Regions from separate parts of the Geobacillus sp. WSUCF1 genome, predicted to be linked through region 1. Evidence: riboswitches for the same ligand, from Rfam matches in the RefSeq annotation. Region 1 holds a riboswitch; each other region holds the start of a gene.
What was found. A riboswitch is a leader RNA that binds a small molecule or an ion and turns the genes downstream of it on or off. The one in region 1 is predicted to bind S-adenosylmethionine.

Region 1 (3,273 bases):
ACTTCTTTTTGAAAGAAGCCATCGCCGCGTTTTACGCGCGTGAATACGGGGTGAACATCGATCCAGACCGCGAAGTCGCCATTTTGTTCGGCGGCAAGGCCGGGCTTGTCGAGCTGCCGCTTTGCCTCGTCAACCCGGGCGATGTGGTGCTGGCCCCGGACCCGGGCTATCCGGACTATTGGTCGGGGATCGCGCTTGCCCGCGCGCGGATGGAAATGATGCCGCTTGTTGCGGAAAACGGTTTTTTGCCGGACTATGAAGCCATTCCGGCGGCAGTGGCCGACCGAGCGAAGCTCATGTTTTTAAACTATCCGAACAATCCGACCGGCGCAACGGCGACAAAGGAATTTTTCGCGGAGACGGTGGCGTTTGCCGCCAAGCACGGCATTGCCGTCGTGCACGATTTCGCTTATGGGGCGATCGGCTTTGACGGCCGGAAACCGGTCAGCTTCCTGGAAGTCGATGGGGCGAAAGACGTCGGCGTCGAAATTTATACGTTTTCGAAAACATACAATATGGCCGGCTGGCGTGTGGCGTTTGCCGTCGGCAACGAGCGGATCATTCGGGCGCTTGAGCTTTTGCAGGATCATTTGTATGTCAGCTTGTTCGGCGCCATCCAGGAAGCGGCCGCCGCGGCGCTCCTTGGTCCGCAAGATTGTGTCACGGAGCTGGTCGCATTGTATGAGGCGCGCCGCAATGCGTTCATCGCTGCGCTCTGCGAGGCCGGCTGGGAGGTGCAGGCGCCATCCGGGTCGTTTTTCGCCTGGCTTCCGCTGCCAAAAGGCATATCATCCGCTGAGTTTGCCGACATGCTGCTTGAGCGGGCGCACGTCGCCGTTGCCCCAGGCATTGGGTTCGGCGAGCACGGCGAAGGGTATGTGCGCGTCGGTTTGTTGACCGATGAAGCGCGGCTTCGCGAAGCGGCGGAGCGGATCGGGCGGCTCGGATTGTTTTGAAAAATAGAGCGGCAATGAACTACTGTCTGGTGACGGGGCAACTGTTTTGAAAAAAATGATTGACAACGGCGGCAAAGGCTGTCATAATTCAAAGTAAATTTGCCAATCGTTTGACAAGTGCATAAACGAGCAGGCTTTCTTATCAAGAGCAGGCGGAGGGACGAGCCCAATGAAGCCCGGCAACCGGCTTGGCGCACGCTAAGCACGGTGCTAATTCTTGCAGCGGAAACGCTGAGAGATAAGAAGAGCGCCATGACTGAATGACGCCTCTTCTTAGGAAGGGGCTTTTTTATTTCGCCATATATTGAAAGAGGGATGGACGATGAGTGCAGTCATTGCGACGTATTTGCTTCATGACGAGAAAGACATTCGCAAAAAGGCCGAAGGGATCGCGCTCGGCTTGACGGTCGGCACATGGACCGACTTGCCGCAGCTGGAGCAAGACCAGCTCCGCAAGCATAAAGGGGAAGTCGTTGCGGTCGAGGAGCTTGAGGAAAGCGACCGGACGAATGCGTACTTCGGCAAGCGGCTGAAGCGGGCGATCGTCAAAATCGCCTATCCGACGGTGAACTTCAGCGCCGATTTGCCAGCATTGTTGGTGACGACGTTCGGCAAGCTGTCGCTGGACGGGGAAGTGCGGCTGCTTGATTTGGAACTTCCAGAGGAGTGGAAACGGAAGTTCCCGGGACCGCGCTTTGGCATCGCCGGCATTCGCGAAAAGGTCGGAGTGTACGACCGCCCGCTGTTGATGAGCATTTTCAAAGGCATCGTCGGCCGCGATTTGGCGTATTTGACATCAGAGTTGAAAAAGCAAGCGCTTGGCGGCGTTGACTTGGTCAAAGATGACGAAATTTTGTTTGACAGCGATCGTCTGCCATTTGCGAAGCGCATTACAGAAGGCAAAGCGGCGCTCGAAGAGGTGTACGAACAAACAGGCAAGCGGACGCTGTACGCCGTCAACTTGACCGGCAAAACGTTTGAGCTGAAAGAGAAGGCGAGACGAGCCGCCGAGCTTGGTGCTGATGTGCTGTTGTTCAACGTGTTCGCCTATGGATTGGACGTCCTGCAAGGGCTGCGGGAAGATGAAGAGATTTCCGTCCCGATTATGGCCCACCCGGCGTTCAGCGGCGCCATCACGCCGTCGGAGTTTTACGGCGTCGCCCCGTCGCTCTTGCTTGGAAAACTTTTGCGTCTTGCCGGCGCCGATTTTGTGTTGTTCCCGTCTCCGTATGGCAGCGTCGCTTTGGAGCGCGGGCAGGCGCTTGGCATCGCCCAAGCGCTGACCGATGAACAAGAGCCGTTTGCCCGAGCGTTTCCAGTGCCCTCGGCCGGCATCCATCCGGGCTTGGTGCCGCTTCTTGTCCGCGATTTCGGCCGTGACAGCATCGTCAACGCCGGCGGCGGCATTCACGGCCACCCGGACGGGGCGATCGGCGGCGGAAAGGCGTTTCGCGCTGCCATCGACGCGGCGCTGGCCGGCCGTCCGCTCCGTGAAGCGGCGAAAGACAACGAGGCGCTGCAAAAGGCGATCGACCGCTGGGGCGCCATTGAGGTGGAAGCATGACGAAACAGCTCGTTCTCTTTTGTGATTTTGACGGCACCATTACGGAAAACGACAACATTATCGCCATTATGAAACAGTTCGCCCCGCCGGAGTGGGAGGCGTTAAAGGACGACATTCTCGCCCAGCGCATCTCCGTTCAGGAAGGCGTCGGAAAAATGTTTTCACTTCTTCCGTCGGCGCTGAAAGAGGAGATTGTTGACTTTTTGCTTAGCACCGCCCGTTTGCGCGAAGGGTTCCGTGAGTTTGTCGCGTGGACGAAAGAGCAAAGCATCCCGCTCTATATCGTGAGCGGCGGCATCGACTTTTTCGTCTACCCACTGCTTGAAGGGCTGATTGAGCCGGAGCGCATTTTTTGCAACGGCTCTGACTTCAGCGGTGAGACGATCCGCATCACATGGCCGCATGCATGCGACAGCCAGTGCCAAAACGGCTGCGGCTGCTGCAAGCCGTCGCTATTGCGCAGGCTCGCCCGCCCCGACGGGTATCACGTCGTCATCGGCGATTCGATCACCGACTTGGCGGTGGCCAGGCAAGCCGACTATGTGCTGGCGCGCGATTTTCTGCTTGAAAAATGTCAAGAGCTTGACCTGCCGCACGCGCCATTTGCGACGTTTTTTGACGTGATGGATGCGTTGCAGCGAATGGAGGTGATCGTATGAGCATCGTCGTGAAAAAGTGGAACGAGCTTGCGGAAGTGAAAGCCGAGCTCGCCGCCCGCGATTGGTTTTTCGCAACAAGCGGCAATTTGTCGAT
Region 2 (3,273 bases), on a different contig from region 1:
GTATGGACGATCAGCGAATCGCTGCTCAACGGCAACGGGGTGATTATGGGCGGGTTCGTCGGGGCGGCGGCGGACATTCTCATGGCGTATGCGGTGACGACCTTGCTTCGCGATGACCAAATGCACGCCTCCATCAACTTGCAGACGACGTTTCACCGCCCAGCGGCGGCTGGAGAAGCCGAAATCGAGGCGCGGGTGGAAAAGTTCGGGAAAACCGTCGCCTATGTAACCGCCATCGTGCGGCAAAACGGCAAAGAGGTGGCGAGCGCCACGTCGTCGGTGCTGATCATGGACAAACCGTGAAGGTGATGGATCTCCAAAAGGCGTTTTTGCGCATGCTCGTTCTCCTTGGATTCGACGAGTCCAAACAGCAGCTGCTGTTGTTGTTTTGAAACGCATGGAAAGCGATGATCAGAGGAATCCGAGAAAACCGGTGAAAAACGATGATGTTCGCCAAATCGGTGGTTTTGTTGAAAAAGGAGAACCAATTTCACAAGGTTTCCCCACTTGAGAAGAGGCGTTGTCGAGTTGCCTTTTTCATGACATCATCAGTCCTCAATGGCGAAACGAGGTGAGGCGCAGCCGTTTTCGACCAGTTGCCAAGCGCCGGAGAAAGCGCTGTCAAAAACAGCCGCTCTCCGGCGCCTTTTGTTGCTTGTTACCCACGGACAAACGTTTTCGGCATTACGACGGCGACGACTTGCCCGCGGGCGCACAGTTCGCCGTTGGCGAACACTTCGGTGTCCACTTTCCATTTTTTCGGATGAATCTCCGTCACAGTGCCGACGGCGACAAGCGGCACTCCATGCGGCGTCGGCTTGACGAAATCGACGTGAAGCGACGCAGTGACAAAGCGCGGCGGCGTTTCCCCGCTCCCTGGTTCATGGCCGTTTTTCCGATGCAAGGCAAGCGCCGCTGAACCGGTGCCGTGGCAATCAATGAGCGAGGCGATCAGCCCGCCGTACACAAACCCTGGAATCGCCGTATGTTCCGGACGCGGCGTATACACCGTCACCGTTTTGTCGCCCCGCCACCCGGTGCGGAAATGGTGGCCTTGTTCATTCAGACGCCCGCAGCCGTAGCACCAGGCGAATTCATCAGGGTAGTCGTCTTGAATCGCGTGCACGATCATTTCTTCCACGTCATCCTCCCCCTCTCTTTTTCTAGTATACCATTGAATCGAGAAGACGACGACTCCTACATGGACGGTTGTTGTCTAGCGGCAGGCAAGGCCATACGAAGAAAAATGGAACGAAGCGCCAATCGCCAGACGGCAAATTCATAGGCGGCCCAAACAGCTGGCCGCCTAGCGTGACGCCATTTATCGAGCAGGCTCGTAAAACTCGATCCATTCGCCGTCGGGCCCGAGGAAGAACAAATATTTTGCCCCGTTCGGAAGTGTCGTTATTTCTTCCCACACAAGCGGCACACCGAGCGACTGAAGCCGTTCTTTCTCCTGCTCAATGCCTTCCACCGTAAACGCCACATGGTGCACTTTTCCTTCCGTCGGCAAATCCGGATTGTATCCTTCGATGAGCTCGACAATGATCGAGCCGCCAATCCCTAAAAACGCCAATTTCATCGTGCCGTTCGTATGAATCATTTCGTCGAGCAGCTCCAAGCCGACAACATTTTGATAAAACTCTTTCGATGCTTCGATGTCTTTCACTTGAATGCCGACATGTTCAAATTTTTTGACTGCCATTCGTCCCTCTTCCTTTCTATGACTCAGTTAACCATACTGCTTGTAAATACGGCGTCATCTGCATCGGGAAAATCCCTTTTTTCCCAAGCTCTGTCCATATGTAGCGGTCAAGGGCGTACGGTCCGTCCGCCTTCCATTCGTCCGCCTCACTGTTGGTCAACAACAACGAAAAGGCTGTTCCTTGCGCTTCCCCATACAAATGAACGTATCCGTCCCCACGGTCGACATGCACCGCCGCCTTAGGGTCAAACCGGATGAGCTCCGCCTGCACACAGCGCATGACACAAACGGCGAACGCTGCGGCAGGGAGATGAGCGGCCATGCAAGCGCGGAGCGAAACCGCCTCCTCCACTGTTTCTCCTTCACCTCCCATCGACAAAAACCCCCTTCGCCTCGGAATGATGCGAAAGGGGCCATGAGCCGTTCTTATCATCCAAAGCGAAACCGCTTTGCGGGTGTTAGCACCTTGCCTGCGGCAGGTTGCTGTGGGGTCATCAAGCCCGTTCTCTCGCCCACTCTTGATAAGACGTATGCAATTTATCTTCTATCTTATCATACATCATCAAAGGCAACAATCGTCATTGTTCGACTTCCGGTTGCTCGGACGTGACGCCGACATCTTTCCACGTCAGTTTCGAGCCCGGATCGACCGTGAAGTTGGCGACGCGGTTGTTGACGGCATAAATGGCCGAACGATACAACGTCGGAATGACCGGAACTTCTTCGTTCATCAGCTGTTGCCATTCACTGTAAATTTTCCGACGATATTCTTTGTCAAACGCCTGTTCGGAATGGCCTTTTTCCAACAGTTCATCGTTTTTCTCATTCACCCAGCGCGAGTAGTTGAACATGACGTTGCGGCCGTACAATCCGTACGGGTCGACGTCCGTTCCAGTTCCCCAAGCGGCGGCGTAGACATCCACTTTCGGATCGTCTTTTTCGACCATATCGTAGAAGGAGTTGAACTCCGCCAAGCGTCCGTCTACAAGCTGAACATCGAGGCCCACATCTTTCCAGCATTGCATATAAAATTTGGCCAGCGGTTCAGCGATGTCCCCACCGCTCATCGCCAAGAAGTTGACCTTGAATTTTTTGCCGTTTGGATCTTCGCGGAGGCCATCGCCATCCACATCTTTATATCCCGCTTCATCCAGCAATTGTTTCGCTTTTTCCGGATTGTACGTATACCCTTTGATGGAACTGTCATGATAGCCCGGGAACGACGGCGGAATGAGCGTGTTCGCCGGGAAGCGCAAACCATGATACAGGCGGTCGGCCACCTCTTGGTTGTTGATGGCGTACGCCATGGCTTGGCGCAGTTTTTTGTTTTGGAATTTCGGATTGTCCATTACGTTTTCCTGCTTTTTCGCATCCCAATGGCCGAGTTTAAAGCCGATATAGTTGTACGCCAAATCCACTCTACCGATAAACTGAATGTTTTTCGTCCCTTTCGCGTTCAAATATTGGTCAGTCGGGAACTCAGCGACGTCAATTTCGCCTTTTTTCAGCGCTTGCAGGACGACTTGCGGGCTGACGACTTTCAAAATGACGCCTTCCAAGTTCGGTTT
Region 3 (3,273 bases), on a different contig from region 1:
CGCTTATCATTGAAGACGGTGTAACAGTCGGCCATCAAGTCATTTTGCACAGCGCCATCGTTCGCAAAAACGCGCTCATCGGCATGGGCTCGATCATTTTGGACCGCGCGGAAATCGGGGAAGGCGCGTTTATCGGCGCCGGCAGTTTAGTGCCGCCGGGCAAAAAAATTCCGCCCAACACGCTCGCCCTCGGCCGGCCGGCGAAAGTCGTCCGCGAACTGACGGAAGACGACATCCGTGAAATGGAGCGCATACGCCGCGAATATGTCGAGAAAGGGCAGTATTACAAAGCGCTGCAGCAACAGCGGACATCGTGCGCCAACAAAAAAAGAGCTGCCGTGATCAGGCAGCTCTTTTTCTTTCATCACTTGTCCGCCAACGCCAGCGCTTGTTCTTTCAACAAGGCGGCTTTGTCGGTGCGCTCCCACGGCAGGTCGATGTCCGTACGCCCAAAATGGCCGTAAGCAGCCGTCTGTTTGTAAATCGGGCGGCGAAGGTCGAGCATTTTGATGATGCCCGCCGGGCGGAGATCGAAGTTGTTGCGCACGACCTCAATCAAAATGTCTTCCGACACTTTGCCGGTGCCGAACGTATCGATCGAAATCGAAACTGGGCGGGCGACGCCGATCGCGTAGGCAAGCTGCACTTCGCATTTGTCGGCCAGTCCTGCCGCGACGATGTTTTTCGCGACATAGCGGGCCGCATACGCCGCCGAGCGGTCGACTTTCGTCGGATCTTTGCCCGAGAACGCGCCGCCGCCGTGGCGGGCGTAGCCGCCGTACGTATCGACGATGATTTTGCGCCCCGTCAACCCAGCATCCCCTTGCGGACCGCCGATGACAAACCGTCCTGTCGGGTTGATGAAGTATTTCGTGTTCTCATCAAGCAGCTCTGCGGGCACGACCGGCTTGATGACCTGTTCTTTAATGTCGCGCTCGATTTGCTCTTGCGTAATTTCCGGATGGTGCTGCGCGGAAACGACGATCGTATCGACGCGCACCGGTTTGCCGTTTTCATCGTATTCGATCGTCACTTGCGTTTTCCCGTCCGGCCGCAAGTACGGCAAGACATCCGTTTTGCGCACTTCCGCCAATCGGCGCGCCAAGCGGTGCGCAAGCGAAATCGGCAACGGCATCAATTCTTCCGTCTCATTGCAGGCGAACCCAAACATCAATCCTTGGTCGCCGGCGCCAATCGCTTCAATTTCCTCGTCAGTCATCTGACCTTCGCGCGCCTCAAGCGCCCGGTTCACCCCCATCGCAATGTCCGGCGATTGTTCGTCAATCGACGTCAGCACCGCGCACGTATCGGCGTCAAATCCGTATTTGGCGCGCGTGTAGCCGATCTCCCGGACCGTATCGCGGACGATGCGCGGAATGTCCACGTATGTTGATGTCGTGATTTCCCCGCTCACGAGCACCAGCCCGGTCGTGACGCTCGTTTCGCAGGCGACGCGGGCGTTCGGATCTTTTTCCAAAATGGCATCCAAAATGGCGTCAGAAATTTGGTCGCAAATTTTATCCGGATGTCCTTCCGTCACAGACTCTGAAGTAAACAAGCGGCGTTTGGCTGACATTCGGTTTGTTTCCTCCTCTTGGCATAATGTGGCAACACGGAACTCATTTCCCTTTTTCCCTTCGCAATATAAAAAACCTTTCCTGTAACGGCTGAGGAAAGGTCATGGCAATCGTATTGCTTCCTTTCACTCTTATCGTTCAAGGACTGCGCCTTGCCACAGGTTAGCACCATTTCACACATGTACAGTTGTGACGGTTGCTGGGCTTCATCGGGCCTGTCCCTCCACCGGCTCGGGATAAGAGTATCCGTTCAATGACTTATCTTATCGCAATGGAATCGGCAAAGTCAACTATCAAAATTCATTTTTTATCATTTCCAGCCGAGAAAATTCTTTCCTCAAGGAAATCGACACATTGGGCAAAATAAAGTTTGAAAAACCCACACAATTAGTATGGACTATTAATAAAAATGTGTTATACTATTTTCAAGAGTGATTTCAAAAAGAAGGCAGGTTTTGAATATGGGGATCGCAAACATGACGAATAAGCTTGATGTATTGCTGCAAAAACCGTACGTGCATCATCAACTGTCCGTCGCCGAGCTCGTCGAGAAAGTCCTGCAGCGGAACGAAGGACGGCTGACGCACACCGGAGCCGTCGCGGTCACGACCGGCAAGTACACAGGGCGGTCGCCGAAAGACAAATACATCGTCGAAGAACCGTCAACGAAGCAAACGATCGACTGGGGAGCGGTCAACCAGCCGATGTCTCCGGAGACGTTTGATAAACTGTACGACAAAGTGCTCGACTATTTAATGAAGAAAGATGAACTGTTCGTGTTTAAAGGCTTTGCCGGCGCCGATCCGAAATACCGGCTGCCGATTCAAGTCGTCAACGAATTCGCCTGGCACAACTTGTTCGTCCATCAGCTGTTCATTCGGCCGAACGCCGAAGAGCTCGCCGTGCATGAGCCGCAATTCACCGTCATTTGCGCGCCGAACTTTAAAGCCGACCCGAAAGTCGACGGCACGCGCTCGGAAGCGTTCATCATCATCTCGTTTGAACGGCGCACCGTGTTGATCGGCGGCACCGAGTATGCCGGCGAAATGAAAAAATCGATTTTCTCGGTGATGAACTATTTGCTGCCGGAACAAGGCATCCTGCCGATGCACTGCTCGGCCAACGTCGGCCAGGAAGGCGACGTCGCCCTCTTTTTCGGCTTGTCGGGAACGGGAAAAACGACGCTCTCGACCGACCCGAACCGCCGCTTGATCGGCGATGATGAACACGGCTGGTCAAGCCGCGGTATTTTCAACATCGAAGGCGGCTGCTATGCGAAATGCATCAACCTATCGCGCGAGAAAGAGCCGCAAATTTTTGACGCCATCGGCTTCGGCGCGGTGCTCGAAAACGTCGTCCTCGATGACGCGACGCGGGTGCCGAATTACGACGACGGCACGCTGACGGAAAACACGCGCGCCGCCTACCCGCTTCAGGCGATCCAAAACATCATCGACCCGAGCGTCGCCGGCCATCCGTCCACGATCGTGTTTTTGACGGCTGATGCGTTCGGCGTCCTGCCGCCGATCAGCAAGCTGACGCGCGAACAAGCGATGTACCATTTCTTAAGCGGCTACACAAGCAAGCTCGCCGGCACCGAACGCGGCGTCACCGAACCGGAAGCAACGTTCTCAACGTGCTTTGGCGCACCGTTTTTGCCGCGCCCGGCCGTCGAGTACGCGGAAATGCTCGGGCA

Region 2: it holds a riboswitch for S-adenosylmethionine, as region 1 does, so the genes downstream of both, I656_RS03710 (hypothetical protein) here and mtnW (2,3-diketo-5-methylthiopentyl-1-phosphate enolase) in region 1, are expected to answer to the same signal.
Region 3: it holds a riboswitch for S-adenosylmethionine, as region 1 does, so the genes downstream of both, metK (methionine adenosyltransferase) here and mtnW (2,3-diketo-5-methylthiopentyl-1-phosphate enolase) in region 1, are expected to answer to the same signal.

Annotation. Positions count from the first base shown of each region.
Region 1 is NZ_ATCO01000126.1:13,271-16,543, forward strand. Features, by position in the region: gene I656_RS04395 (pyridoxal phosphate-dependent aminotransferase) at 1-956, shown strand, start outside; SAM riboswitch class I at 1,093-1,201, shown strand; gene mtnW (2,3-diketo-5-methylthiopentyl-1-phosphate enolase) at 1,279-2,520, shown strand; gene mtnX (2-hydroxy-3-keto-5-methylthiopentenyl-1-phosphate phosphatase) at 2,517-3,179, shown strand; gene I656_RS04380 (methylthioribulose 1-phosphate dehydratase) at 3,176-3,273, shown strand, end outside.
Region 2 is NZ_ATCO01000132.1:48,898-52,170, reverse strand. Features, by position in the region: gene I656_RS03695 (PaaI family thioesterase) at 1-303, shown strand, start outside; gene I656_RS03700 (PaaI family thioesterase) at 659-1,141, opposite strand; gene I656_RS03705 (VOC family protein) at 1,322-1,705, opposite strand; gene I656_RS03710 (hypothetical protein) at 1,722-2,078, opposite strand; SAM riboswitch class I at 2,129-2,233, opposite strand; gene opp4A (oligopeptide ABC transporter substrate-binding protein) at 2,284-3,273, opposite strand, start outside.
Region 3 is NZ_ATCO01000137.1:8,393-11,665, reverse strand. Features, by position in the region: partial or broken gene I656_RS18185 (gamma carbonic anhydrase family protein) at 1-308, shown strand, start outside; gene metK (methionine adenosyltransferase) at 365-1,576, opposite strand; SAM riboswitch class I at 1,706-1,820, opposite strand; gene pckA (phosphoenolpyruvate carboxykinase (ATP)) at 2,039-3,273, shown strand, end outside.